One region of the Thioalkalivibrio sp. ALE22 genome, then DNA from elsewhere that is predicted to be linked to it. Evidence: riboswitches for the same ligand, from Rfam matches in the RefSeq annotation. Region 1 holds a riboswitch; the other holds the start of a gene.
The links. A riboswitch is a leader RNA that binds a small molecule or an ion and turns the genes downstream of it on or off. The one in region 1 is predicted to bind cobalamin.
Positions count from the first base shown of each region.

Region 2: another riboswitch for cobalamin. It lies ahead of bluB (5,6-dimethylbenzimidazole synthase); the one in region 1 lies ahead of F793_RS0109625 (TonB-dependent receptor domain-containing protein).

Region 1 covers NZ_KB906507.1:33,357-48,089, reverse strand. Annotated here, with positions in the region: gene F793_RS0109635 (cobaltochelatase subunit CobN) at 1-319, opposite strand, end outside; gene F793_RS0109630 (cob(I)yrinic acid a,c-diamide adenosyltransferase) at 431-985, opposite strand; gene F793_RS0109625 (TonB-dependent receptor domain-containing protein) at 990-2,870, opposite strand; cobalamin riboswitch at 3,012-3,259, opposite strand; gene F793_RS0109620 (hypothetical protein) at 3,347-5,245, opposite strand; gene F793_RS0109615 (cyclopropane-fatty-acyl-phospholipid synthase family protein) at 5,377-6,615, opposite strand; gene fnr (fumarate/nitrate reduction transcriptional regulator Fnr) at 6,895-7,629, shown strand; gene F793_RS0109605 (DUF2390 domain-containing protein) at 7,622-8,113, shown strand; gene F793_RS0109600 (DUF2058 domain-containing protein) at 8,211-8,780, shown strand; gene F793_RS0109595 (hypothetical protein) at 8,821-9,045, opposite strand; gene F793_RS0109590 (carbamate kinase) at 9,170-10,075, opposite strand; gene dcd (dCTP deaminase) at 10,104-10,670, opposite strand; gene apbC (iron-sulfur cluster carrier protein ApbC) at 10,702-11,793, opposite strand; gene metG (methionine--tRNA ligase) at 12,253-14,301, shown strand; gene mtnB (methylthioribulose 1-phosphate dehydratase) at 14,403-14,733, shown strand, end outside.
Region 2 covers NZ_KB906500.1:249,666-264,398, reverse strand. Annotated here, with positions in the region: gene F793_RS0102935 (CTP synthase) at 1-649, shown strand, start outside; gene kdsA (3-deoxy-8-phosphooctulonate synthase) at 714-1,556, shown strand; gene eno (phosphopyruvate hydratase) at 1,623-2,900, shown strand; gene ftsB (cell division protein FtsB) at 3,094-3,501, shown strand; gene ispD (2-C-methyl-D-erythritol 4-phosphate cytidylyltransferase) at 3,494-4,240, shown strand; gene ispF (2-C-methyl-D-erythritol 2,4-cyclodiphosphate synthase) at 4,237-4,737, shown strand; gene F793_RS0102905 (VOC family protein) at 4,734-5,129, shown strand; gene glpK (glycerol kinase GlpK) at 5,152-6,672, shown strand; gene F793_RS0102895 (pirin family protein) at 6,841-7,689, opposite strand; gene F793_RS0102890 (hypothetical protein) at 7,775-8,140, opposite strand; gene F793_RS0102885 (ABC transporter ATP-binding protein) at 8,146-9,012, opposite strand; gene F793_RS0102880 (iron ABC transporter permease) at 9,012-9,983, opposite strand; gene F793_RS0102875 (cobalamin-binding protein) at 9,990-10,892, opposite strand; cobalamin riboswitch at 11,039-11,247, shown strand; gene bluB (5,6-dimethylbenzimidazole synthase) at 11,342-12,094, shown strand; gene cbiB (adenosylcobinamide-phosphate synthase CbiB) at 12,091-12,993, shown strand; gene cobD (threonine-phosphate decarboxylase CobD) at 13,010-14,011, shown strand; gene F793_RS0102855 (cobyric acid synthase) at 14,008-14,733, shown strand, end outside.

The sequences.
Region 1 (14,733 bases):
CCCCCTCGGGCGGCGGGGCCTCCCGCAACAGACGGTCGAGGCGCGCGGCCTGGTCCCCGAAAACAGCCGCAACGAGTATGGCGTCGGCCTCCCGCCACAGCGCCGATACCGCCTCGTCCGACTTGTCCGCGAGTTGCTCCGGTGTCCGCAGGATCACCTCCGCCTGCGGATGAGCCTCCAGGAAGCGATGCGCGCCAGCGGCCACCTCCGCCGCCGAGCGATCGGAGACCACACCCACCACGAGCGGACCCGCATGGGCCGGTACCATTCCGAAAAGAAAAAGCGCGAAGATGCTCAGGATCGTGCAACGAAAACGCATGGAAACTTCCCGATAAACAGGTGCAATAGGGCGCGAGGCGTGTACTCGACACGCCTCGACCGTTGCAATGGGAATGGGACGCCGCCACCGCGGCGCCCCCACGAAGACCCGTCAGCCGCGCTGGTTGGCCGGCTGCCAGAGGACCTCCGCACCGTTTTCGTGACGAGCCAGCACACGGCAGAGCACGAACAGGAGATCCGACAACCGGTTGACATAGGCCAGCGACGCCGGACGCAATGCCTCGTGGTGATTGAGCGCCACCAGACGCCGTTCCGCGCGCCGGCAGACGGTACGCGCAATGTGACAGTCGGCCGTAGCGGGACCCCCGCCCGGAAGGATGAACTCCTTCAGGGCGGGCAGATCGGCGTTGAAGGACTCAAGCTCCACGTCCAGCCGCTCCACGGAAGCCTCCGGGAGGGCCTGGTGCCCTGGCACTGCCAGTTCCGCTCCCAGATCAAACAACTCGTGCTGCACCAGAGCCAGCGAGCGACGGACCTCTTCGGGCAGGTCGTGGACCAGGACCCGGCCCACGACACTGTTCAGCTCGTCCACGTCGCCAAAGGCCTCGACCCGATGGCTGTCCTTGTCCACGCGCGAGCCATCACCCAGGCCCGTCCGGCCTTCGTCGCCGGTACGCGTTGCGATCTTCGACAGTCGATTTCCCATGGTCTTACCTCTGTTGGTAGCGGAGCTTCACGAAGGCGGCCCGCCCAGGCTGGTTGTACCCGCCCACGGTCTCGTAATCCTTGTCGAACACGTTGTCGACCGAGGCCTCGATTCGCCACTCCGGATCGATCTGGTAACCCGCACGAAGGTTCATCAGACCATACCCAGAGAGCCGATGTTCATTGCCCGCATCATTATACGAACGACTCTTCCCAATCACGGACCCTCCGAGCGAGAAGTCCTGGAATTGCCGATCCAAGTCAAAACGGGCGGTTACAGGTGCCCGACGCTGCAGCTCGTTGCCAGTCTCACGATCCTTCGCATCAACCAGAGTCAGCGAAGCTCGGGAAGTCCACAGTCCAAAATCGTGGCCACCTTCGATCTCTAGGCCACGAATACGTGCCTCATTAATGTTGGCCGGTTCATTGACCCTCATAAAAAACTGTTCAGCGTCACAATTTGCGACACATTGATTTTGGATCAAGTCATCAACACGAGTTTCGAACACGGACACATCGATGTAAGCTCCTCCAGCCGAGTACCTGGCTCCAATCTCGAAAGTCTCAGATTCCTCTGGAACAAGATCCGGATTACCCCGGTACCATCCGATATCCGGATGGTAAAGCTCGTTGAAGGTGGGGGCCTTGAAAGCAGTACCGTAGGAGGCTCGCAGGCGCAGCGCGTCAGTGGCCTGCAACCCCCAGGCAATCTGTCCGGTAGTCTTGTCACCAAAAAGCTCGTCGTCGTCGTGACGCAGCGAACCCTCTAGGAGATGATCCCCTAGTTCCGCTTGGAGCAAGGCGTAACTGCCCACGTTGTAACGGCTGTTTTCCTCGTACTTTTCCGTTCCGAAAAAGCCAGGATCGTCGACTTCAATACGGTCTTCCCGCGCATCCAGGCCAGCCGTCAAGAACAGACGATCCGTCAACGCGATCTCGTTCAGCCAGTCTATGGAATCCCGAGTGGTGTTATAACGCGACGCGAAGCTTCCATCATTATAACGATCGTTCTCATCCCTGCTGTGCGTTAAACTGACCTCCGTTTCCCAACGATCCGTGATGGCCAAACGAACACCGCCACGGACCGCAGCATGGACATAATCGGTGTAATCGCGCCCCTCTGTACTATCAAATTCCGACTCACCTTCGGAGTAAAGAATACTGCCGAAGACCTCGATCCCATTTTCCAGCCGGTGCGAGACCTTAGTCGAAAGCGAGGTATTGTCATATCCATTAGGGTCATCATCCCCAAAGTCGTCCTGGACATTGATGCCGTCAGTATCAAAGTGGCTGATCGAGAAACTGTAGCTAGTGCTATCAGTGCCTCCGGCCACGCCGACACCTGCTTCCCAGGTGTTGAAGCTACCCCCGCCGACAAACGCGTTGACCTTCGGCGGTCCCTTGCGGCCTTCACGAGTAAACACCTGCACCACCCCGCCGATGGCGTCGGAACCGTAGATACTGGTTCGCGGCCCGCGCACGATCTCGACCCGCTCGATCTCCTCCAACGGTAGGAACTGCCAGCTCGCGCCACCTGTGGTGGCGGAACCCATACGGACTCCATCGACCAGCAACAAGGTGTGATCGGAATTCGTCCCGCGGGTATAGACGGACGTTGTCTTGCCAAAAGCGCTGTTTTGGGAGGTTTCCATCCCCGCGCGGCCTTCGAGTAGATCGGTGAACTGCTTGGGCTGCAGCCGCTCGATCTCTTCACGGTCGATTATGGTGACCGATGCGAGCGTCTCGTCGACGGTCTGGGCGATGCGCGTCGCCGTCACCTGGACGGTGTCGAGGGTCTGGGCTTCGGTTTCGGGTGCGTCCTGGGCGTGTGCCAGGGCGGGGGTCATGGCCAACAGGATGGCCGCGGAAAGTGCTGTGCGTTTCATTTTTTGGAGTCTCCCGGCGAGCCGCCCGCACGCCGTTGATTCGTCGGGATCGCGCGAACAGGAAGGAGACAGACACGAGGGGGATCGGCCACAACCGGCTAGCGGCCAGGCCCGATCATCCGCCTCGCATGCCCGCCGCATGCCGCGCGATCATTCCCTGGCCGGTCTCCGGGCTGACGAGCGTTCCGGTGCGGCGCCTTCCCGAACATCATGTTCAGTGGCACTGGCCGCGACCATCAGGGACCGTCGGGCGGTCCCTCGCTCGATCACCGTTGCGGGGGCAGCGTCGGTTTCGTCCGCAGGCCTCGGAGACCTGCCCGGACTCACCGAACTTCCCGTTTAACCCGCCAGGTCGAGCCTGGCCGGGCACCGGGGAACGCGGCGAACACTACACAATTGGGCGCAAAATTACCAGCCGGGGGAGACTCGATCTCGCACAACCGGAACCGTCGAACCAGGCCCGTCGCGACGGATCATCAGCGGCGGCGCCGCTCCTCGGCGTGGAGATAGCGGGTCCCGCGCTTCAGCAGCAGGCCCCAGGTCTTGTCCTGCAGCATGGCGTCAAACTCGGGCGACCGCTCGGCGCGCAGTGCCACGGGATGCGACTCGTCGCCGGCATGCGTTGCCAGCATGTCCAGGCGCTCGCGGTTGGCGCCGTACTGCTCGACCAGGAAATCGCGCATCGAATCGCTCAAAGGCAGGTGATAGATACGCGTGAGGCGCATCGCCAGCCATTCGGCCATGCGCCCGAGATCCTGGCGGACCTTGCGCACCATGGCCGAGCCCAGACCCGCCTTGGCATCCGCGCTCATGCCCACATACAGCCCCCCAAGATACGCGGCCGGGTTGGCGTAGATGGCGCGCTGGATGCTCGGGTTGGTGAGGTCCACCAGCGGCTCCAGGATCAGGGCCAGTTGGATGCCGATGCGCTTGGCCGTCTCGGCGTCCAGCGCCGCCCCCCCGAAGTAGAACAGGTCGCCTTCGCGCTGGATCTTCAACTCCTTAAGGAAGTTGCAGAAGTCGTTGGCCAGCTTCAGCTTCTGGTCATCGGTCAGCTCGATCAGCTCCTCGCTGACCCGGATACCGCGCACACTGCGCTTGAACCAGCGCTTCTCGCCCCGCTTCTCCACCTGGGCGCGGCGCAGGGCCTCCCAGCGCTCCACCGCATTGGCGTAACGGCTCTGCGCCTGCATCAGCTGGTCGCGCGCCTCGCGCAGGTCCTCGACCCGACGCAGTGCCAGCCCCAGGAGCTGGCCTTCCGGCGAATGCTCGTCGGGTTCCCGATCCTCCAGGGTACGCAGTGCCTCCAGGACCTGACGCCCCAGGTCGGTTACGGGCTCGCGCAGGACCTGCGGGTCCAGCCCCGAGGCATCGCTCTGGGACAGCAGAATACCGAGCGAGCGCAGGCGGCTGACCACCCCGGCCTGCGCCACGCGAAAGCGGTTGCCCTGGGACTCCAGTCGATCCAGGGCGGCCCCGAGCTGCCAGCCACCGGACCATTCGAAGCTCAGGCGCTTGATCTGGCGCCCGTTCACGAGCTCGAACGCGAGCACGAAGATCGCCTGCACATCGTCGAGGGTGCACCGGGCCAGGTCGTCGGCATCGGCGGCGGAAAACAGGCGGTCCAGGAACTGGTCCACCCGGCGCACGCCATCCTCCTGGGTCGGCGCCACGCCGCGCAGCCGATCGCGCAGCAGGTCGGCGACCTCCGGGGCCTCGTGGTGCAGCTTCTCCAGGGCCGCGAGCCGCGAATCCTCGGTCGCGCCCACCAGATCGCCCACGCGCGAGCGCAGGCCCAGGCGGCGATAGACCTCAATCTGCTCCGCGGCAGCCGCCAGGCTGGTATCGCCGGTCATCTCGCGTACCGCGACGGCCACCCCCTCGGGCGAGATATCCACCTCGTGAAGCAGCACCTCGGCCGCCTTGCGCCGGCGCATATCCGGTGCGAGCTCGCTCATGGCCAGATCACGGGTCACGAACAGCAGGTCCGGCAGCAGGTCGATCGTGTTGCGCAGCTGCTCGCGCGACTGTTCCTGGCGTTTTCCGCGGGTGGCATCGGCAACAAAGCGCGCCACCAGGCCGATCACCCCGAACAGCAGGGTGTAGACGGCAAAGAAGATGAAGTTCTGTGCCGGGGCGGCATGCCCGAAACCGAGAAAGTACCCGCCCTGCATGGCCAGGAACGTGACCGGTCCCGCCGCCCACAGCAGCTGGAGGAAATTGAGCGACCAGGGGACGCGCCGCGCGGTGGCCGCCACCTCGGTGATGCGGCTGCGGCCGGCCGCCTCGATCAGGACGTTCTCCTGCGACGGCCCGACGGCCTGCGGGTCTTCCTGACCCGGTGCCTCCCTGCGTTTACGAAAGCGACCGAACACGCGCCCCTGCTCCGGAATGGATGGTCACCGCCGGCATGGCCGCAACGTCCCCATTAGTGTAGGGAAAGTACGTTCGGTTCGCGCGCTCCGGGCCCCGTTTTCGCGCCGTTCCCGGCGCATTCGGCCACCCCTCAGGCCGCGTTGCTGCGCCGTGCCTGGGCCTCGCCGGGCGGGATCGAGACCACCTCGGAGGCATCGTCGCGATAGAGGTAGTCGCGCGTCAACGGCACCGCGTCCTGCTGCTTGGCCATCTGCACGTGGAAGACCACCTGTCCCCACCAGCGGAAGGTCCCCTCGCAACTGGCCAGATAGAACTCCCACATGCGGCAGAAGCGCTCGTCAAAGCGCGTCACGGCCTCGGCTCGGACCTTCTGGAAGCGGCGGTACCACTCAGCCAGTGTCTCGGCATAGTGCAGCCGCCAGAACTCGATGTCCGTGGTGTACAGCGGGGTGGGTTCCAGCGCACTCATCACCTCGGACAGCGCCGGGGTGTACCCGCCCGGAAAGATGTATTTGCTGAGCCACGGGTTGGAGGTGCCCGGCGGCTCCTGCCGCCCGATGGTATGCAGCACGGCGATGCCGTCGGGCGTCAGGAGGTCGTGTACCCGCTGGAAGAACGTACCGTAGTTGGGTGTGCCGACATGCTCGAACATGCCGACGCTGACAATCCGGTCGTACTGGTCCTCGTGCTCGCGGTAGTCCTGGTAGAGAAACCGCACCCGGTCCTCCAGCCCGCGTCGCCCGGCCTCCTCCCGGGCCACCCGCAGCTGCTCCCGGGACAGTGTCACGCCGTCGACCTGCACGTCCGCGTGCTCGGCCAGATGGAAGGCCAGGCCGCCCCAGCCGCAACCGATATCAAGGACCCGCATGCCGGGTTCCAGGCGCAGCTTCCTGCGCAGCATCGCGCACTTGGCCTGCTGCGCTTCCTCCAGCGTCATATCGGGCCGCTCGAAGTAGGCACAACTGTAGAACATGCCCTCGTCCAGGAACTGGCGATAAAGCCACTCGTCGACATCATAATGATGGGCGATGTTCTGATAGCAGCGCGCCACCTTGTTGCCCTGCTCGATCAGCGCCCGGAGCATACGCACCGCCGGATTGACACGCTGCTGGAACATCGGCGCGAAGTTGCGCATAGCCACATCCAGGAACACCTGCAGGCCCTCGGGGCCAGGCGACCACATGCCGTTCATGTAGGTCTCGCCCAGCTGGAACCCCGGATCGCGACCGATCTTGCGCAGCACCGCCCGGTCATGCAGCTGCATCGTGATCTCCGGCGTACCGCTACCGAAACGCTGCTCGCGGCCATCCGGGTGCCGCAGCACAAAGGTCCCGTAGCGCATGTATTGCTCGAGTAACCGCTCGATCATCTCGACCCCTGTCCTTGTCTCGGCGGCCCGTGCGCAACGCGTGGGTTCCAGGCCGTTGCCGCGCCACCCAATGTAAACTGAGTCTAAATATTGTTATCTCGCGTTGTCCATGCCTGATGCCGCGCGCGGTGAAATGGGCGGCCGGCGCCGCTTCGAGACCCGTAATAACCCCGACCCGAATCACCTGCATTCCACAGGGACAGTAGCGCATTCCCGGGCGTGATGGCAGACCCCGAAAATCCCTTTCCCCAATTCCGAAAAAACGGCTACCCTGCACTCATGACGCTACGACCCACCCAAGCCTGTCAGCACTGCACCCTGCGCCAGCTCTGCCTGCCGGTCGGCCTGCCGCAGGACGAGCTCTGGCAGCTCGACGAGATCGTCCAGCAGCGCCGGCCGATCGCCAAGGGCGCGGCCCTGTTCACCATGGGGGCCAAGTTCGACGCGCTGTATGCGGTCCGCACGGGGGCACTGAAGACGGTGCTGATCTCCGATGACGGCACTGAACAGATCACGGGCTTTGCTCTGGCCGGCGACCTCCTGGGACTGGACGCGATCCATTCGGGCAAGCACCCGGTGAGTGCCGTGGCCCTGGAATCCACCAGCGTCTGTGCCGTGCCCTACGGGCATGTCGACGACCTCGCCGGGCGCCTGCCCACGTTCCGCCAGCACATGATGAGCGTGATGAGCCAGGAGCTCGCGCAGGACGAAAGTCTGCATGCCCTGCTTGCCCAGCGTACGGCCGAGCAGCGCCTGGCGACATTCCTCGTGGGGCTGTCGGAACGCCAGCGCACCCGCGGCCTGTCTCCCGAGCGGTTCTACCTGCCGATGTCGCGCGCCGATATCGCCAACCACCTGGGCCTGACCCAGGAGACCATCAGCCGACTGTTCACCCAGCTGCGCAACCAGGGCGTCATCAGCCTGCACACCCGCGACCTCGAGATCCTTGAGCCCGAGAGTCTGCGGAACACCGCCGGGGTTACGTTCACCTCCTCCGCCGCGAGCAGTGCCTGAATCCGGAGGCACCCCGGAGGAGCCGTCGACGGACTTCGAGGCCTTCTGGCGCTTCGCCGGAACCCTCTGGGCCGACCCCGATGCACGCGCGCGTCTGATGCGCTGGCAGGAGGACTTCGGGGTGGATGTGATGCTGGCGCTGTTTGCCCTGTGGTACCCCCGACCGCTGACGACCTCTCAGTGGCAACGGCTCGCGCAAACCGCCCGCCGCTGGCAGACCTCTGCCACCGGACGCATCCGCGCCCTGCGCCGCCAGTTGCGCACCCCCGAGCGCGACACGCTCTACCGCGCGGTACTCGCGCTCGAACTCCAGAGCGAGCGCCTGGCGGGCCTGCAACTGCTCGCGCAGGCCCGCCAGCTCTCGACGCCGGATAGCCGGTCCCACGCCGTGAACCACCGGCGCCGACTGCACACGCTGTTCCCCGCATTGCCGGAGGCCGAGATCCGCGACGCGCCACACACTCCGGATCGGTGCTCTCAATAGCGTGTCCACGCAGGGACGTACGTAGCGGCATACCGGCTGCATGCGCTGGCTGTTCCGGCTATCCTCCCCGGCATACAGACCCTACACGGCAGGATTCATGTCCGACGATCTGCGCAGCCAGCTCCTGAAGACGGGGCTGGTGGACGAAAAACAGGTTCGCAAGGCCAAGGCGCAAAAGCATCAGGCGCAAAAGGGCAACGCGAAAAAGAAGAAGGACCGCAAGACCGGCCCCGAGCCCGGCGTGGCCGAGGCGCGCAAGGCCGAGCAGGCCGAACGCTCGCGGCAGAAGAACCGCGAACAGCAGGAGCGTGCCGAACGCCGCGCCCGCCACGCACAGATCCGCGAGCTGGTCAGTACCCATCTGGCGCCGATCCCCACGGGCGATGCCGCGCTGGACTATCATTTTCAGCAGGGGGGGCAGATCCGCCACCTACCGGTGACAGCGGATCTGCAAAAGCGCCTGGCCGACGGGCGCGCCGCGATTGCGGGGCTGGATATCCGGCCGGAAAAGGGTTTCCGGGTCATCCCGCGGGAGACAGCGGACCGCATCCGCGAGCGCGATCCGGAATGGCCGCTGGTGATTCCGGCCGAGGACGATGCGTCGTCCAAGCCCGACCCGGACGACCCCTACAAGGATTACGTCGTTCCCGATGACCTGATGTGGTGAGGGCACGGGGCGCGCATGGGCAGGCGGCCCCGCGGGTCCGTCAGTCCGTGGTGCGCTTCACGTCCGCGGCCGGCATGCCGGACTGCTGCGGACGCCGGGCCTCGTCACTGGACATATCCTGAGGGGTTAGTCCCCCCTCCCCCAGACTCTGGGGTGCACCCGCCGACTCCTCCTCCTCCGGCGCGCCGTTGCCACAGCCCAGGGCCAGCAGGCCCACGGCGGTCAGTCCGATCACCAGGGGGGTCGCTCGCTGAATCTCTCGCATCGCTATCACTCTCGGGTGTTTTCAGATCAAAGCGTGCAAGCCCGCGGCCCGGCGCGCAAGCGCCGGCGTGAAGATCACGGGCTTGGCACACGCCCTTGAGACCCGCCTGGCTGCGGATTCGCTGTCAGACGGCCCCGACCGGCAGGATGCGGGTCCCGGCCTGCCCGTCTAGAATCTCGGCGGCATGCCCCAGCGCACCGATCCCGACCCGGATGCCGCCCAGGGCCGAACGACGCGCCGCCTCCATCTTCGGGCCCATGGAACCCGCGGGGTAGGCCGCCGGCTCCACGGCCGTGACCAGCAGGGCCTTCAAGCGCCGAGCATCCGGCGTGCCCCAGTCCATATAGACGCCGTCGACATCGGTCAGCATCAGCAGCCAGTCGGCCTCGACATGCGCGGCCAGACGGGCGGCCGCCAGGTCCTTGTCGACCACAGCCTCGATGCCCTGCAGGCGGCCGGAAACGTCGCGCGCGACTGGCACACCCCCACCCCCGGCGCAGATCGCGACAGCGCCACTATCCACCAGGGAGCGTACCGCCTCCATGCCCAGCAGCCGCTGCGGCTCGGGCGAGGCTACCACGCGCCGCCAACCCTCGCCGTCGGGCGCGATATCCCAACCGCGCTCGTCGGCCAGCGCACGAGCACGGGCCTCATCCCAGGTGGGACCGATGAATTTCTCCGGATGGCCAAAGGCCGGATCGTTGGGGTCGACCTCGGTCTGCGTCAGCAGGCTCGCCACCCGGTCATGCCCCAGTGCGTTGTGCAGCTCGCGCGCCAGGATGTAGCCGATCATACCGTGACTCTCGGCGCCGACAACGTCCAGCGGCCAGGCGATGCGATCGCACTCCGCCTGATTGGCCAGCAGGCCAACCTGCGGCCCGTTCCCGTGGGTGACGACCACCTCGTGCTCGCGCGCCACGGCGGCGATCGCCTCGGCGGCCTGTTGCGCGTTGCGCTGCTGGGCCTCGGCCGAGGGGGTCTCGCCGCGTTGCAACAGGGCGTTGCCGCCCAGCGCGATCACGATGCGCATGGCGGTCCTCCGGGGTATTTGGTGGGTGTCAGGTCCGCGGCAGGGTGACGCCGCGCTGCCCCTGGTACTTGCCGCCGCGATCCTTGTAGGACGTCTCGCAGACCTCGTCGGACTGCAGGAACAGCATCTGCGCCACACCCTCGTTGGCGTAGATCTTGGCCGGCAACGGCGTGGTGTTGGAGAACTCCAGCGTCACGTGGCCCTCCCACTCGGGCTCCAGCGGGGTCACGTTCACGATGATGCCGCAGCGGGCATAGGTGGACTTGCCCAGGCAGATGGTCAGCACGTCGCGCGGGATACGGAAGTACTCCACCGTGTGCGCCAGGGCAAAGGAGTTGGGCGGGATGATGCAGACATCCGACTGCACATCCACGAAGCTGCCCTCGTCGAAGCCCTTGGGATCGACGATGCTGGAATTGATGTTGGTGAAGATCTTGAAATGATCCGAACAGCGCACGTCGTAGCCGTAGCTGGAGGTGCCGTAGGACACGATCCGCTCCTCGTCGCGGTAGCGGATCTGGCCGGGCTCGAAGGGCTCGATCATGCCCTGCGTCTCGGCCATCTCCCGGATCCAGCGGTCCGACTTGATACTCATTGGCCCTGTCCCTGGTCGGCGGTTCGCCGGATCAGTTGTTCTGAATCACGATATTGGGGAACTTGCTGCTGTAGTCCTTGGACTGCTCCGCCAGCTTGGCGCCGGTGCGCCGCGCGATTTCGCGATAGATCTCGGTAATGCGGCCATCCGGGTCGGCGATCACGGTGGGCTCGCCGCCATCGGCCTGTTCGCGGATGCGGATGTCCAGCGGCAGGGCGCCCAGCATATCCACCCCGTACTCCTCGGCCATGTTCTCCGCCCCGCCCTGGCCGAAGATGTACTCTTCGTTGCCGCACTTCGAGCAGATGTGGATGCTCATATTCTCGATGATGCCCAGCACTGGCACCTCGACCTTCTCGAACATGCGCAGGCCCTTGCGGGCGTCCAGCAGCGCGATGTCCTGCGGCGTGGTCACGATCACCGCGCCGGACACCGGAATCTTCTGCGACAGCGTCAGCTGGATGTCGCCGGTGCCCGGCGGCAGGTCGATGATCAGGTAGTCCAGATCCTTCCAGTTAGTCTCGTTCAGGAGCTGCTCCAGCGCCTGGGTCACCATCGGGCCACGCCAGATCATCGGCGTGTCCTCCTCGATCAGGAAGCCGATGGACATCGCCTGTACGCCGTGGCGCTCCAGCGGCTCCATGCTCTTGCCATCCTTGGACTCCGGGTTGCCCTTGATGCCCAGCATGCGCGGCTGGCTGGGGCCGTAGATGTCCGCATCCAGGATGCCGACCTGCGCGCCCTCGGCCGCCAGGCCCAGCGCCAGATTCACCGCGGTAGTGGACTTGCCCACCCCGCCCTTGCCGGAGGCCACGGCGATGATGTTCTTGATCCCCGCCATCGGCTTGAGGCTCTTTTGCACCGCGTGCGTCGTGACCTTGGTGTTGATGGTCACTTCCGAGGATTCCAGCCCGGCGACACCGGCCAGCGCCCCCTGGATGGCTGCGCGGAGCTCGTCGTGATAGCCGTTCGAGGAGTAGCCCATCTCGATGGCAATGGAGGCGCGCGCGCCCTCCACCTGAATGTCCTTGACCGCGCCGGCGGCCACCAAATCCTGCTCCAGGTACTTGTCCTGAACAGTCTTCAGGGCGTTTTCGATCTGCTCGCGCGAGAGTTCGGCCATGGTGTTCGTTCCATCCAGCAATTGAAGGGTGACCGCGCGATTCTACTGGCACCGGTACGGCACGCCAATGGCAACACGCAGTGCCAGTCCTTTCCCGGGGCCCAAACATGCTCATCCGGCCGGGTGTCAAGCCTTTCGCAACGGCTTTATGCACAAACATGGAGCATACCGGGAAGACAGGCCAAGATAGCCGAACAAACATCCAAATCGCTGCACAATAGTTATGTAACTTTCTGTTTTATCACTTTTCTTCTGGGTTGGTCGATTTTTAACCAATTTGTCATGCGCCCTTGTGTGGCAAGGGGTAGCGACCGATTCCACCGGGTTTCCCACAGACTTATCCACAGCTTCTGTGGACAAGCGGGCCCAGCCCGCGCTGCGCCTCGACAAGCCGCCGGACACACCCGACAATAGCGCCCCTGCACCCGCGGCCCGGCGCCGCCCATCACGAGCCAAGCAATGACCGAAACCCCGCGCAAGATCCTCGTCACCAGCGCCCTGCCCTACGCCAACGGCCCGATCCATCTCGGACACCTGGTGGAATACATCCAGACCGACATCTGGGTGCGGTTCCAGCGTGCGCGGGGCCACGAGGTGATCTATGTCTGCGCGGACGACGCCCACGGCACGCCGATCATGCTCAAGGCCCGTGCCGAGGGCATCGAACCCGAGGAACTGATCGCGCGGGTGCGCCAGGAACACGAGGCCGACTTCAGCGAATTCCTGATCGGCTTTGATCATTACCACTCGACGCATTCCGACGAGAACCGCGAGCTGGCCGGCCAGATCTACAAGGCCCTGCGCGACGCCGGGCACATCGAGACCCGCACCATCGACCAGGCCTATGACCCCGAGGCCGGGATGTTCCTGCCGGATCGCTTCATCAAGGGCACCTGCCCCAAATGCGGCGCGCAGGAGCAGTACGGCGACTCCTGCGAGGCCTGCGGCGCGACCTACAGCCCGATGGACCTGAAAGACGCGGTATCGGCCATCAGCGGCGCGCGCCCGGAGTCACGCGCCTCGGAGCACTACTTCTTCAAGCTGGGCGACTTCGAGGCCTTCCTGCGCGACTGGACCCGCTCCGGCCGTCTGCAGGACGCGATCCGCAACAAACTGGACGAATGGTTCGAGACCGGCCTGAGCGACTGGGACATCTCCCGTGACAAGCCCTACTTCGGTTTCGAGATCCCGGACGCCCCGGGCAAGTACTTCTACGTGTGGCTGGACGCCCCGATTGGCTACATGGCGAGCTTTCGCGCCTTCGCCGAGCAGCAGGGCCTGGACTTCAACGCCTGGTGGGGCGCGGACTCCGACGCCGAGCTGTACCACTTCATCGGCAAGGACATCGCCTACTTCCACACCCTGTTCTGGCCGGCCATGCTGCATGGCGCGGGCTTTCGCACCCCGTCGGCGGTCTTCTGCCACGGCTTCCTGACGGTCAACGGCCAGAAGATGTCCAAGTCGCGCGGGACCTTCATCCGCGCCCGCGACTACCTGGACCACCTGAACCCCGAATCGCTGCGCTACTACCTGGCCGCCAAACTGGGCGACGGGGTCGACGACCTGGACCTGAACCTGGACGACTTCGTGCAGCGCGTGAACTCGGACCTGGTCGGCAAGGTGGTCAACATCGCCAGCCGCTGCGCCGGCTTCATCCACAAGCGCTTCGACGGCCAGCTGGCCGCGGAACTCCCGCGCCCGGACCTGCACGACGCCTTCGTCGCCGAGGGCGAGGCGATCGCGGCGGCATTCGAGCGGCGCGAGTTCGCCCAGGCGATGCGCCGCATCATGGCGCTGGCGGATCAGGCCAACCAGTACATCGACGAGGCCCAGCCCTGGGTGCTGGCCAAGCAGGAAGGTCGCGAGGCCGAGGTGCAGGCCATCAACACCCAGGGGCTGGACCTGTTCCGCATCCTGATTGTCTATCTCGCCCCGGTGCTGCCGAAACTGGCGGCCGACGCCGCCGCGTTCCTGAACCTGGACGACACCCGCTGGGCGAACCGCGAACCCCTGATCGGACGTTCCATCCAGAAGTTCAAGCCGCTGATGACGCGCATCGAGCCGGAGACCATAGACAAGCTGCTCGAGGCCTCGAAGGCCACCCTGGCCGCCACCGAGACCAGCAGCCCTGACAACGCAGCCCCTGAACAGGCCACGGAGACGAACGTGGACCCGATTGCCGAGACCATCGACTTCGATACCTTTGCCCGGGTCGACCTGCGAATCGCCCGCATCGCCAATGCCGAGCACGTGGACGGCGCCGACAAGCTCCTGAAACTCACCCTGGATATCGGTTCCGAGACGCGCCAGGTATTCGCCGGCATCAAGTCCGCCTACGCCCCGGAGGACCTGATCGGCCGGCATACCGTGATGGTCGCCAACCTGGCCCCGCGCAAGATGCGTTTCGGCGTCTCCGAGGGCATGGTGCTGGCCGCCGGCCCGGGTGGGTCGGAGCTCTACATCCTGAACCCGGATGACGGGGCCCGCCCCGGCATGCGCGTCAAGTGATGCCCGTTCCGACCGGCGAGAACGCAACGGAACGCGCGCGGCCCATGGATTTGCACCCGAGCCTCGCGTAAGCTGCCGCTCTTTTGTCGACACCCGGACGCATGGAACAAAGCCCCGAATTCAAAGCGCAGGTTCGCCTGCTGGCCGAAGCCGGACGCGAACTCGCGGACCGCGGCTGGCTCCCCGCGCGCACCGGGCACTTCTCCGCGCGTCTGGACGACCGGCATATCGTGATCACCGCCCCGGGGCGCAGCAAGGACCTGCTGGACGCCCACGACTTCATGGTGGTGGATCTCGAAGGGCATCGGGTCACCGGCAGCGGCGAACCCGGCCCCGAGACCTTCCTGCACATCATCATGTACCGCCGCGACGCGCAGCTCGGCGCCGTCCTGCATACGCACAGCGTGCAGGGTACCGTGCTGTCGCGGCAGG
Region 2 (14,733 bases), on a different contig from region 1:
ACGGGAACTCGAGGGCCTGGATGCCATCCTGGTGCCGGGCGGCTTCGGCGAGCGCGGCGTGGAGGGCAAGATCGCCGCGGTGCGCTACGCACGCGAACACGACGTGCCCTATCTCGGGATCTGCCTCGGCATGCAGGTCGCGGTGATCGAGTTCGCGCGCGATGTCGCGGGCCTGGAAGGCGCGCACAGCACCGAATTCGCGCCCGATACCCCGCATCCGGTGATCGCGCTCATTACCGAGTGGCAGGATCAGGAAGGCCGTATCGAGCGGCGCGATGCCGACAGCGACCTGGGCGGCACCATGCGCCTGGGAGCCCAGAGTGCGCGGCTGTCGTCCGGTTCGCGCATTGCCGAGGCCTATGGTCGCGAAAAGGTGGAAGAACGCCACCGCCATCGCTTCGAGTTCAACAACGCCTACCGCGAACGGCTGGAGGCGGCCGGGCTGCGCATCTCGGGCGTGTCGGAATCCGGCGAACTGGTGGAGGCCGTGGAACTCCCGGGGCATCCGTGGTTTGTCGGCTGCCAGTTCCACCCGGAGTTCACCTCCACGCCGCGCGATGGCCACCCGCTGTTCACCGGTTTTGTGCGTGCCGCCCGGGACTACCAGGAAGCGCGCGAACCCGAAACCACCACGGCGCTGACGGAATAGGGCGCCGATACACGATTTTTCGCGGCCGTGCCCGGAGGGTGGCGGCCGCCGTACAGGACAGGACATGCAGCTTTGTGGTTTTGAAGTCGGCCTCGACCGGCCCTTTTTTCTGATTGCCGGACCCTGCGTCATCGAGTCCGAGGCCATGGCGCTGGAGACGGCCGGGGCCCTGAAGGCGATGGCGGATGACCTGGGCATCCCGTTCATCTACAAGTCGTCGTTCGACAAGGCCAACCGGTCGTCCACCCGGAGCTTCCGCGGCCTGGGCATGGCCGAGGGTCTGCGCATCCTCGACAAGGTGAAATCGGAGATCGGCGTGCCGGTACTGACCGACGTGCACGAGGACACGGCGCTGGACGAGGTCGCCAGCGTAGTGGATGTGTTGCAGACGCCGGCGTTCCTCTGCCGTCAGACCAACTTCATCCAGAATGTCGCGCGCCAGGGGCGTCCGGTGAATATCAAGAAGGGCCAGTTCCTCGCACCCTGGGACATGGGCAATGTCGTCGACAAGGCGCGCGAGGCGGGCAATGACCAGATCATGGTCTGCGAGCGCGGGGTTTCGTTCGGCTACAACACCCTGATCTCCGACATGCGCGGCTTGGCCCAGATGCGCCAGACCGGGTGCCCGGTAATCTTCGACGCGACCCATTCGGTGCAGCAGCCGGGTGGGCAGGGCGCGTCCTCCGGTGGCCAGCGCGAGTTCGTACCGGTGCTCGCGCGCGCCGCGGTGGCGGCCGGGGTCTCCGGGCTGTTCATGGAGACCCACCCGGATCCCGAGAGGGCCCTGTCGGATGGCCCCAATGCGTGGCCGCTGCCAAAGATGGCCGAACTGCTGCAGACGCTGAAGGCGCTGGACGCCGCGACCAAGGCGCAGCCGTTCGCGGAGGCGGAATACGGCCTCGGCTGACCCCCGATTTTTCGATAATGCGTCCCGGGCGGCTCCGTCCGGGCGGGTACTTTTCAAGGAGAGAGCATGTCCCAGATTGCGGAGATTCACGCCCGCGAGATCATCGACTCCCGGGGCAACCCGACGGTCGAGGCCGATGTTGTCCTGGATTCCGGCGCCATGGGGCGCGCGGCGGTCCCGTCCGGTGCCTCCACGGGGGCCCGCGAGGCCCTGGAGCTGCGCGATGACGAGAAGCGCTACGGGGGCAAGGGCGTACTGAAGGCGGTGAGCCATGTGAACGGCGAGATCCGCGACGCGCTGCGCGGCATGGAGCTCGACCAGACCGCGGTGGATCGCCGCATGCTGGAACTGGACGGCACCGAGAACAAGTCGCGCCTGGGGGCGAACGCCCTGCTGGCCGTCTCCATGGCGGCCTCGCATGCCCTCGCGGCCGATCGCGAGCAGCCGCTGTTCGAGACGCTGGGCGGGGAAGACGCCACGCTGCTGCCGGTGCCGATGATGAACATCATCAATGGCGGGGCCCACGCGGACAACAGCGTGGATATGCAGGAGTTCATGATCCTACCGGTGGGCGCGGACTCGGTGCGCGAGGCGGTGCGCTACGGCGCCGAGGTCTTCCATGCGCTGAAGAAGGTCCTGGCCAAGCGCGGCCTGGCCACGGCGGTGGGCGACGAGGGTGGCTTTGCCCCCGATCTGCCGTCCAATTCCGCGGCGATCGAGGTGATCCTGGAGGCCATCCACAATGCCGGCTTCAAGGCGGGCGAGGACATCTGGATCGGCCTCGACTGCGCCAGCTCCGAGTTCTACCGCGACGGCCACTACCACCTGGACTCCGAGGGCAAGGCCTTCTCGGCGGACGAATTCTCCGACTATCTCGCGCACTGGGTGGACCAGTACCCGATCCTGACCATCGAGGACGGGATGGCCGAGGATGACTGGGATGGCTGGAAGACCCTGACCGAGCGCCTGGGCAAGCGCGTGCAGCTGGTGGGCGACGACCTGTTCGTCACCAACACGCGCATCCTGCAGGAAGGCATCGACAAGGACATCGCGAACTCCATCCTGATCAAGCTCAACCAGATCGGCACCGTCACCGAGACGCTGGAAGCGATCGAACTGGCGCGCAAGGCCAACTACACAGCGGTGATCTCGCACCGCTCGGGCGAGACCGAGGACGTCACCATCGCGGACCTGGCGGTCGCCACTCGAGCCGGCCAGATCAAGACCGGTTCGCTGTCGCGTTCCGACCGGGTGGCCAAGTACAACCAGCTGATCCGGATCGAGGAACACCTGGGGAGCCGGGCCAGCTACCCGGGTATGTCGGCGTTCACCTTCGGGCGCTGAGGCGGTTGCGGGGCGGCCGTGTCGAGGATGCAGTCCGCAGCCTGCGGCGCGGTTCCTGTCCCGGGGCGTCCGGGCCTCGTAGAATGCCGGGCATGCCGGCCACTCGTAAAAGCCCTCGTTCCGTTGTACCCGCGCTCGGCGCGGTGCGCGGGCGAGGGCTTTTCTTTGGGTTCAAGTCGATGGAGTGCGGGTGATGCGCGGCCTGCTGATCGGGCTGGCGCTTGTGCTGCTGGCACTGCAATGGCCCCTGTGGCTGGGCGAGGGGAGCTGGCGCGACGTGCGCGACCTGCGCGAGCAGGTCGAGCGCCAGCAGGCCTCGAACGCCGAACTGGAGCAGCGCAATCAGGCCCTGGAGGCGGAGGTGCGAGACCTGCGCGGCGGAACCGAGGCGGTGGAAGAACGGGCCCGGCGCGACCTGGGGATGATCCGCGAGGACGAGGTCTTCTTCTTCGTGGTGGGCGAGGACGAACCCGCCACGCTGGACATCGAGCCGCTCCCCGGATCGGCCGGGCAGACCGAGCCCGGTCCCGACTCGCGGGTGCCCGAGGAGGCCGAGCCGGCCACCGACACCCTGCCACCGGAGGATCCCTTTGATGGCTGACACCGGGGGCGCAGCGGCGCGCGAACCGGCCTTCTGGGCACTGATCCCGGCGGCCGGCATTGGCCGGCGCATGGGGTCCGACCGTCCCAAGCAGTACCTGACGCTGGGTTCGCGGACGATCCTGTCGCATACCCTCTCGATCTTCCTCGAGCATCCGCGCATTCGCGGCGTGGTGCTGGTGCTGGGACCCGACGTGGATCCCGACGCCCTGGATCTGCCGCTGGCGGGCGGGCGGCTGTTCCGTGCCGCCGGCGGAGCGGAGCGGGTGGATTCCGTGCAGAATGGCCTGGACTTCCTGGCCGAACGGGCGCACGCGGACGACTGGGTACTGGTCCATGATGCGGCCCGTCCCTGTCTGCCGCAGGCGGATGTGGACCGCCTGTTGCGTGAGTTGCGGGATGACGCGGTGGGCGGGTTGCTGGCCAGCCCCAGTACCGACACCATCAAGTGGAGCGATGGCGGCGGCCGCGTGGAGCGGACGCTGGACCGGGAGCGGGTCTGGCGCGCCCTGACCCCACAGATGTTCCGGCTGGGGATGCTGCGAGAAGCGAATGCGCGCGCACGCGATGCGGGTCATGCGGTGACTGACGAGGCCAGCGCGATCGAGTTTCTGGGGCAGGCCCCGCGGCTGATCGAGGGTTCGGCGATGAATATCAAAATCACGCGGGCGGAAGATCTGGAGCTGGCCCGTCTCTACCTGATGCAGCAGGGCCGGCTGGAAGGACGGTTCAGCGCATGAGCGGGTTGCGCATCGGCCAGGGCTTCGATGTGCACGCCTTCGGTGAAGGGGATCATCTGGTCCTCGGCGGCGTGCATATCCCGTTCGAGCGTGGCTTCGTCGCGCATTCGGACGGCGACGTGCTGCTCCATGCCGTCTGCGATGCCCTGCTCGGCGCCGCCGCCCTGGGTGACATTGGACGACACTTTCCGGATACCGATCCCGCATTTCGCGGCGCGGACAGCCGCGTCCTGCTGCGGGAGGTCCTCCAGCGTGTTGCGGCGGCCGGCTGGCGCCCGGTCAACATCGACTCCACCGTGATCGCGCAGGCGCCAAAGCTGGCGCCGCACGTCCCCGCCATGCGCGATCATATCGCCGCGGATACCGGCCTGGTGCCCGAGGCCGTCAGCGTGAAGGCCACGACGACCGAACATCTCGGGTTCACCGGGCGCAAGGAGGGCGTGGCGGCGCAGGCAATCGTGCTGCTGGAACCGGCCTCGGGGATGCTGCGGGTATGACCGGGGCCGGGCGCGGGAATGCGGGAGTCCTCGGCCTGCATCACGCCAGCCTGGTCATTGCGGACGTTCAGGCCGCGCGCGAGTTCTACGGGCACCACCTTGGGCTGGCGCCGCTGGAGCGGCCCGAACTCGGATTTCCGGGGCTGTGGTACGACCTCGGCAACGGCCAGGCCCTGCACCTGCTGCGGGTGCCCAACCCGGACCCGACCGAGCGGGCGGTACGGTGCGGGCAGGACCGTCACCTGGCGCTGCGCGTGGAGGACCTGGAAACCTTCGCGGCGCGGCTGGAGGCCGCGGGCTTCGCGGTGGAACACAGCCGCTCCGGCCGCCCCGCGGCATTCGTGCGGGATCCCGATGGCAACGCCATCGAGTTGATCGAGGACGGTGCCTGAATCGGCCAGGGAGAGTCCCCTCATGAGCGACGCGCGCTACATCCTCGCCCTGGACCAGGGCACCACCAGCTGCCGGGCCATCCTGTTCGACCGCGCGGGCACGATCGTCGGCGTGGCGCAGAAGGATTTCGGCCAGATCTATCCCCAACCCGGCTGGGTGGAACACGACCCGATGGAGATCTGGGGCACCCAGATCGGTGTGGCGCGCGAAGTACTGGAGACCCGCGGCATCAAGCCCTCCCGGCTGGCGGCGATCGGCATCACCAATCAGCGCGAGACCACGGTGGTATGGGACCGCGCCACGGGGGAGCCGATCGCCAATGCGATCGTGTGGCAGGACCGGCGTACCGCCGCGTTCTGCGACGAACTGAAGGCGCAGGGCCTCGAGGGCCTGCTGCGCGAGCGTACCGGTCTGGTCGTGGATGCCTATTTCTCGGCCAGCAAGCTGCGCTGGCTCCTGGATCACGTGGACGGGGCGCGCGAGCGCGCGGAACGGGGCGAACTCGCCTTTGGCACCGTGGACAGCTGGCTGATCTGGAACCTCACCCGCGGGGAACGTCACGTGACCGATGTGACGAACGCCGCGCGCACCCAGCTGTTCAACATTCACACCCTGGAATGGGATTCCGATCTGCTGGAGCGGTTCGAGGTCCCTCCCGCGATGCTGCCCGAGGTGGTGGACTCCAGTGGCGTGCTGGGCGTCACCGGCGCCGAGATGTTCGGTGGCGCGGAGGTCCCGATCGCCGGCGTGGCGGGGGACCAGCATGCGGCCCTGTTCGGTCAGGGCTGTTTCGAGCCCGGCATGGCCAAGAACACCTACGGGACCGGCTGTTTTCTGCTGATGAACACGGGTGGCACGCCGGTGGAGTCCCGATCCGGCTTGCTCACCACCCTCGCGTGGTCGCTGGACGGCCGGGTGGAATACGCGCTGGAGGGCTCGATCTTTATTGCCGGGGCCGCGATCCAGTGGCTGCGCGACGAGCTTCACCTGATCGACGCGGCCGAGGATTCCGAGTACTACGCGGGCAAGGTGGCGGACGCCGACGGGGTCTACGTGGTGCCCGCCTTCGCCGGGCTGGGTGCGCCGTACTGGGACATGTACGCGCGCGGCGCCATCTTCGGCCTGACCCGTGGAACGCGCAAGGAGCACATCACCCGCGCCACGCTGGATGCGCTGGCCTATCAGACACGCGATGTGATCGATGCCATGGCGCAGGACGCCGGGATCGGGCTGAAGGCCCTGCGGGTCGACGGCGGGGCCGTGGCCAACAACGTGATGATGCAGTTTCAGGCCGACATGCTCGGGGTGCAGGTCGAGCGCCCGGCGGTGACCGAGTCCACCGCGTTGGGGGCCGCCTGGCTCGCGGGACTGGCGGTCGGCTTCTGGACCCGTGACGAGTTGGCGCAGAAGGGTGGGCTGGACCGGGTGTTCGAGCCGCAGATGGACGCGGCCACGCGGGAACAGTACTACCGCGGCTGGAAGAAGGCCGTGAAGCGCACCATGGGCTGGGCGCGCGAGGACGACAGCGACTCGACGCCGTAGCGGGTGATGGTCTGGGGCCTTGCCGACGCGGGCGGGGGCTTCGCCGCCACGGCGGCTCCCACAGGGGGCTGCAGGTAGAGCGATGGCTTCGACAGGCAGCCCGGCCCAGATCACTGTGGGAGCGGGCTTGCCCGCGAGCCCCTGCCAGGCTCGGATTGGGCCCGGGGCTCAGTCCATGCTGGCCGGCTCGGCGGCGAGCTGGCCGGACTGGTAGTCGCTGATGGCCTGTTCGATCTCGTCGGAGGTGTTCATCACGAAGGGGCCGTAATGCGCGATCGGTTCGCCCAGCGGCCGCCCCTTGAACAGCAGCACGCGGGCATCCTGCTGGGCGATCAAGTGGATCTGGGTCTGGCCGCTCCACACACCCATCTGGCCGGTCTGCAGGCCGATGAGCTCGCCGTCGAACACGTAGGCCAGCACGCGGTCCTCGAGCTGCACGGCGAGCGACAGGCGATAGCCGGCGGGCAGCGTCAGGTCGGCCATCGCGGCGCCTTCGCCAATCTGCGCCAGCGGGCCCTCGGTATCCCCGGCACTGGTCTGCCAGGATCCGGCAATGGCCTTGAAGCGCAGCGGGTCGTCGTCTTCCGGCAGGTGGCGCATTGCGTCGGCGTGCACGTCGCGATAACGCGGCGGGTCCATCTTGCGCCGGGCGGGCAGGTTTACCCACAGCTGGAAGCCGTGCAGGCCCTCGCTGTCGAGCAGGGGCATCTCGGAGTGGATCACGCCGCGGCCGGCGCTCATCCACTGGGCCTCGCCGGCCTCCACGCGGCCCTGATTGCCCATGGAGTCCTCGTGCGTCAGGCCGCCATGGACCAGGTAGGTCAGGGTCTCGAAGCCGCGATGCGGGTGGGCGGGAAAGCCGCCGATGTAGTCCTCGCGCGCGCTTGCCTTGAGCTCGTCCAGCATCAGGAAGGGGTCCAGCCCGCCACGAAAGTCATGGATGCGCCGAATCTTCACCCCGGCCCCGTCCTGGGTGGGATGGGAGGTCTTCACGCTGTCCGGCGGTGTCGGGTTCATGGCGTTCTCCTTCGCAACAGGTCTGCACCATACCGACCATGAAACGAAAAGAAAATTGCATCGTTTCCCGTCATGGGGCCTTTTGTCAGGCGGTGGACAGATCCCAGGAATCGGCAAACGCCTCCAGGCTCTCGATGAAATCGGGATCGTGTTCCTGACGGTTGATGGTCAGGTGCAGGACGACGGCCTGCGGGTCGGGCGGGTGCCCGGTGGTTAGCGTCCAGGCCAGGCCGTTGGGGCAGTCGGGCAGGGACAGGCGCACGCCACCGTTGATGACCTCGCGGTGCACCCGGAACTCGCCCCACAGGCAGTAGACCACGCCGGCATCGGGACCGTTGTCCTGGATCAGCGTGTCGATGGCATCACTGTGAGCGGGCAGGGCGGGGACGTTCAGCCGCCGCTGCAAGGTTTCGGCATCCAGGGTCGCGGGCAGGTTGCGGAAGAATTCCATGGCGGTCACTCGTTGCGCGGCAGGAACACGGGCAGGCCGTCGACCTCGCCTACGCTCAGGCGCTGGTTGTAGAGGCGTTCCAGGGCACTGGGCACGAGCATGGTGGCGGTCGGGCCCCAGCATGCCTGGCCGTCGGGGAACAGCAGGAGCAGATGGTCGCAGTAGCGCGCGGCCAGGTTGACGTCGTGCAGGACCAGTACGGCGGCCCGGTGCGCCTGGGCAACGATGCCCTGCACGCGGTTCAGCACGGCGACCTGGTGATGCAGGTCCAGCTGACTGGTGGGCTCGTCCAGCAGGAGCAGGCTGGGGTCCTGGGTCAGCACGGTGGCGATGGCCAGACGCTGCCGCTCGCCCCCGGAGAGCGTGTCCACCATGCGGTGCTCCAGCTCGGCGAGATCCATCTCCGCCAGGGCGGCCCGGGCGCGGGCGTAATCCTCGGAGGTCTCGATGTCCCAGGGGCGCAGGTAGGGGTGCCGACCGATCAGCGCGGTCTCCAGCACCGTCGCGGGGAAGCCGTCGTGGTGGGTCTGGAAGACCAGGCCGATGCGCCGCGCCAGTTCCGCGCGGGGCAGGCGGGTGATTGCCTGGCCACGGACCTCGATGGTGCCGGCGCGTGCGGTCCGCAGGCCGGCGAGCGTTTGCAGCAGCGTGCTCTTGCCCGCGCCGTTGGGGCCCAGGATGCCCCAGCACTGCCCGGGGTCGACGGTCAGTTCCAGCGGGGCGCCGGGTGCGCGCCCCGGGATGTCGATCACCAGGTCGCGGGTGGCGAGTAGCGTATCCGGGCCCGGCTTCTGGTGGACGCTGCGCGCGCCCAGGCCCGGGGCTTCATGCGGCCGGCTGTGGGCGGGGGCGATGGGTGGACGGGGTGCCATCAGCGGCTCCGGTACAGCAGGAACAGGAACACGGGGACCCCCAGCATCGCGGTGATTACGCCGACCGGCAACTGCTCCGGGGCGATCATGGTGCGGGCGAGGGTGTCGGCCAGGGTCAGCAGGATGCCGCCGCCCAGCGCGGAGGCCGGCAGGATCACGCGCTGGTCGTTGCCGAAGACCAGGCGCAGCATGTGCGGCACGATCAGCCCGACAAAGCCGACCGCGCCGACCTGCATGACTGCGGTCGCGGTGATCAGCGCGGCGGCGACATAGATGCTCCATTCCACCGGGCGCACCGCCACCCCGAGTGCCGCGGCCTGCATCGGGCCGCGCGCGAGCACGTTCAGCGTGCGGCCCAGCGGCAGGGCGAGGAACACGACCAGCACCAGCAGGATCCAGGCGGGATAGGGGTTTCGCGCGTGGGACACATCGCCCATCAGCCAGTACAGCATGCCCGGTAGCTCGGCCGTGGGGCTGACTGCGAGCAGGAAGCTGATCATGGCGCCCCAGCCCGCCGCGACCACCACGCCCGTCAGAAGCAGGCGCGTGGGGGTCCAGCTGCCGGTACCGTGCGCCAGGCCGAACACGATCACCGTGGACAGCAGGGCACCGGCGAACGCGGCCAGGGAGACGGAAAACATCGACAGGCCCGCGAGCATCGCCAGCAGGGCGCCGACGGAGGCGCCGCCGGAGAGGCCCAGCACGTAGGGGTCGGCCAGCGGGTTGCGTAGCAGCACCTGCATCAGCGCGCCGGCCAGACCCAGCAACCCGCCTGCGGCAAAGGCCGCCAGGGCGCGCGGCAGGCGCAGCTCCAGCACCAGCGTGTCGTGCAGGCGGCTGCCCTCGCCGAGCATCACCGCCAGCAGGTCGCCGGGCGCGATCGCGACACTGCCGAAGGCCAGCGCGATCAGCACCGCCAGCAGCGACGCCGGCAGCAGGACCGCGGCGGCAAGGAGGAAGGCGCGGGTCACGAGGGGTCAGTCCACCCGGCGGAGTCGGGCCCGCTCGAGCTCCTCGCACATCAGGCGGGTGCCCTCGGCGATGCGCGGGGTATGGCGCTGCAGCAGGGACGGCGGGATGAAGAACAGGTTGTCGCGCTGGACCGCGGTCATGTCCTCCCATTGCGTCCAGGCGATGACCCAGTCGGGGCGATCCTCGCCCATGCCGCCGCCAATGATGACCTCCGGATCGGCCTCGATGACCGCCTCGCGATCCATGCGCGGGACCAGGCGATCCAGGTGGCCGAATACGTTTACCCCGCCGCACAGGCGGATCGCCTCGCTGATCAGGTGGTCGTCGTTCACCGTCATCAGGGGCTGTTCCCACACCTGATAGAACAGGCGTACCGGGTCGCGTTCGGCGTAGTCCTGGCGCAGGGTGTCGATCGCCTCCTCGAAGCTTCGCACCGCCTCGTCGCCCTGCGTCTCGGTGCCGGCGAGCTGGGCCATGCGGCGCATGCTGGCGGCCACGCCGTCGAAGCTGCGGGGCTCCGACACGTAGACGTGGAAGCCGAGCTCGCGCAGGTGTTCGATCTGGGATTGCGAGTTTCCGCTGCGCCAGGCAACGACCAGGTCCGGATCGAGCTGCACGACGCGCTCCATATCGATGCGGCTGTAGCCGCCCACGCGGGGGAGCATCTCCGCCTCCGGCGGGAAATCGCTGTGCTGAGTGGCGCCCACCAGCTTGTCGCCGGCCCCGACCGCGAACAGCACCTCGGTGATATGCGGGGCGAGGCTGACGATACGCTCGGCGGGTTGTTCCAGCCGGATCTCGTGACCGTCATCGTCGGTCACCGAGACCGGGTCGGCCAGTGCCGGCGCGGTGCAAAGCAACGTCGCGACGAGCAGGGCGGAGGAGCGTCCGAGGGTCTTGAAATTCATAAAAATCCGGTGGTTGTGGCGCTGTTGCGAGGTCGAATGGAGGACGTCTGCGGTAGTGCGCGCAAGCCGCAAAAGCGTTTCATCATAGCAGCATGGGCAAGATGGTTTGGTGCCCAAATTGGTCGGGGGCGCGCCGAACGCGTATCATACGGCGGCTTGAATCAGGTGCCTGCAATGCGCAGGTGAAACGGGAAGCCGGTGCAAATCCGGCGCTGCCCCCGCAACGGTAAGTGAGCGGCGAACCACACCGCAGGCTTGGCCACTGTGCCCCCACGGGTCACGGGAAGGCGTCTGTGGCATCGGCAGCCGCCGACGCTCGCGAGCCCGGAGACCGGCCTGGTGATGACGCATCCTGCGATCGTGCGGCGGGCAACGATCGAGGGCACGGGCACCATCTGCGGTGCCCGTTCCTTCGTGGTTTCGCCGTGCCGTCGCCCCGACGGAAACGCATGACGAACCCAGACCCCAAACCGACAGCAGAGCATCCGAACGCGTTCGCCTCGGCCGAGCGCGAGGCGGTTTATCGCGTGATCGGGGAACGCCGCGACATGCGCCATTTCCGTCCGGATCCGGTGGATGGCTCTACGCTGCGCCGGCTGCTGGAGGCCGCCCACCGCGCCCCCAGCGTCGGGTACATGCAGCCCTGGCGCTTCCTGCGGGTAACCGACCCGGCCCTGCGCGAGGCCCTGCATGCCCACGCCGCGGACGAGCAGGCCCGCACCGCCGAGGCCTGCGGGGAGCGCGCGGCGGAGGTGCACCGTCTGAAGCTGGAAGGGATCCGCGAGGCGGGGGAGTTGCTGGTCGTGGCCCTGACCGACGGCCGCGAACGCTATGTGCTGGGGCGCCGGACGCTCCCGGAGATGGACCTGTGCTCGGCGGCCTGCGCGATTCAGAACCTGTGGCTGGCGGCCCGCGCGGAGGGGCTGGGCATGGGCTGGGTCTCGCTGTTCGATCCGGACTGGCTGGCGCGGCAGCTGGACATGCCGGAGGGCGGCTATCCGATGGCGGTGCTGTGCCTCGGTCATGTGGAGCGTTTCTACGACCGGCCGATGCTGGAGACCGCGGGCTGGGATCGCCGGCGGCCCCTGGAAGAACTGGTCTTTCAGGATCGCTGGGGCGTGCCCGGCGAGCTGGCAGCCGACCCGGATGCGGCAGGCGCCGGAAACGGGGCGGACGATCGGACCGGATCCGACAGCGCATGAGCGCCTTCCTGATCCTGATGGGCGCCCTGATCCTGGATCGCTTGTTCGGCGATCCGCGGCGATTCCATCCGCTGGCCGGGTTTGGTCGGCTGGCGGCCTGGGCCGAGTCCCGCTGGCATGCGCCCAGTCGCCTGCGCGGGGCGTTGCTGCTCGCGGCGCTGGTCCTGCCATGGGTGGCGCTGGCCGCTCTGGGGGCGTCGCTGGCCTGGGGCTGGTTGCTGTCGCTGGCGATCCTGACCCTGGCGATCGGCTGGCGCAGCCTGGACGAACACGCCGAGGTGGTCGCGCGGGCCCTGGAGACGGATGATTTGCACGGTGCCCGCACGGGCGTGGGGATGCTGGTCAGTCGGGACACGGAGGCCCTGGACGTGCGCGGGGTGAGCGGGGCGACCATCGAGTCGGTCCTGGAGAACGGCAACGATGCGCTGTTTGCCACGATCTTCTGGTTCCTGGTCGCCGGGGCGCCGGGCGTGGTGGCCTACCGGCTGGTCAACACCCTGGATGCGATGTGGGGGTACCGTAACGAGCGGTATGCCACGTTCGGCTGGGCGGCCGCGCGGCTGGATGACGCCATGAACCTGATCCCGGCGCGTCTGACGGCCCTGGCCTATGCCCTGGCGGGGCGCGGGCGGGACGCATTGCAGTGCTGGCGTGAACAAGCCGCCGGATGGAAGAGCCCGAATGCCGGGCCGGTGATGGCCGCTGGGGCCGGTGCGCTGGGCGTGGTGCTGGGCGGCCCGGCGCCCTATGGCGGCCAGCGCGAGTGGCGTCCGCGTCTGGGCATGGGCCGCCTGGCCGATGCCGCGGGCATTCGCCAGGCGGTGGCGCTGGTGGACCGGGCGCTGGCGATCTGGATGGCGTTCATCGTGATGGGGGTGATTGTCGTTGTCCTGTTCTGATCGGCAGAAGGCCCCCATGCCCGAATCCCGGGCGCTCATGCAGGTGCACGGGGGTGGCGTGCGCCAGGCAGCTGCGCGCTACGGCATTCCGGCAAGCGAGTGGCTGGATCTCTCCACCGGCATCAACCCGCATGGCTATCCCGTGGGCGAGGTCCCGCAGCGGGTCTGGGCGCGGCTGCCGGAACCGGACGACGGGCTCGAGGCCGCGGCCGCTGACTATTACGGCACGGCGGCCCTTCTGCCCGTCGCGGGCTCGCAGGCGGCGATCCAGTTGTTGCCGGCGCTGCGCTCGGGTTCGGCGCGCGTCGGCATCCTCGAACCCAGCTACAACGAGCACGCCCGGGCCTGGCGCAAGGCCGGGCACACGGTACGCCCGCTGAGTGGCGAGGCGATCGCCGCCGCGCTGCCCGATCTGGACGTGCTGGTGCTGGTCAACCCGAATAACCCGACGGGTCAGTGCTTCGAACGTGCGGACCTGCTGGCCTGGCATGCGGAACTGGCCGCGCGTGGTGGCTGGCTGATCGTGGACGAGGCCTTCATGGATGTGACGCCGGGGGCCAGTCTCGCGCAGGACGCACCGCGCGAAGGCCTGGTGGTGCTGCGTTCTCTCGGCAAGTTCTTCGGGCTGGCGGGCGCGCGGGTCGGGTTCGTGATCGCCGACGGCGCGATGCGCGCGCAGCTGGCCGCCCGACTGGGTCCATGGGGCCTCGCCGGACCTTCGCGCTGGGTTGCTACTCGGGCGCTGACCGACCGTGCCTGGCAGGCCGAGACACGTAGCCTCCTGCAGGCGCGCGGCCAGCGCCTGGCGGAACGGCTGCGTGCGCACGGGCTGGCGCCCACCGGCGGCACCGCGCTGTTTCAGTGGTGCCGGGTGGAGGATCCCGCGGGCTGGCAGGACCATCTGGGCCGGCAGGGCATCCTGGTGCGTCGATTCGATGCGCCCGGGAGTCTTCGGTTTGGCCTGCCGGGTGACGCGGCCGAGTGGCAGCGTCTCGAAGCGGGGCTGCAGCGGGCATGACGGGCACGACGCTGATGGTGCAGGGGACGACCTCGGATGCTGGCAAGAGCGTGCTGGTGGCGGGGCTCGCGCGGGTGCTTTATCGCCACGGACTGTCGGTGGTGCCGTTCAAGCCGCAGAACATGGCGCTGAACAGCGCCGTCACCGCCGATGGCGGCGAGATTGGCCGGGCCCAGGCCCTGCAGGCCGCCGCCTGCGGCCTGGAACCGCATACGGACATGAATCCCGTACTGCTCAAGCCCAGCTCGGACGAGGGTGCGCAGGTGATCATCCACGGGCGGCCCGCGGCGGAACTGGATGCGCGGGCCTATCACGACTACAAGCCGGTGGCCCGCGAGGCGGTGCTGGCGTCGCACGGGCGCCTGACCGATCAGTACGACCACGTGCTGGTGGAAGGCGCGGGCTCGCCGGCGGAAATCAACCTGCGCGCGGGCGATATCGCCAACATGGGCTTCGCCGAGGCGGTGGACTGCCCGGTGATCCTGGTCGCGGATATCGACCGGGGCGGGGTTTTCGCGCATCTGGTGGGCACGTTGGCGCTTCTGAGCGAGACCGAGCGTGCGCGGGTTCAGGGCTTCGTCATTAATCGTTTTCGCGGCGATATCAGCCTGCTGCAGCCGGGGCTGGACTGGCTGGAACAGGAGACCGGCAAGCCGGTGCTCGGCGTGATTCCGTACCTGCACGGGCTTTATCTGGATGCCGAGGACGCCCTGCCGCGCGAG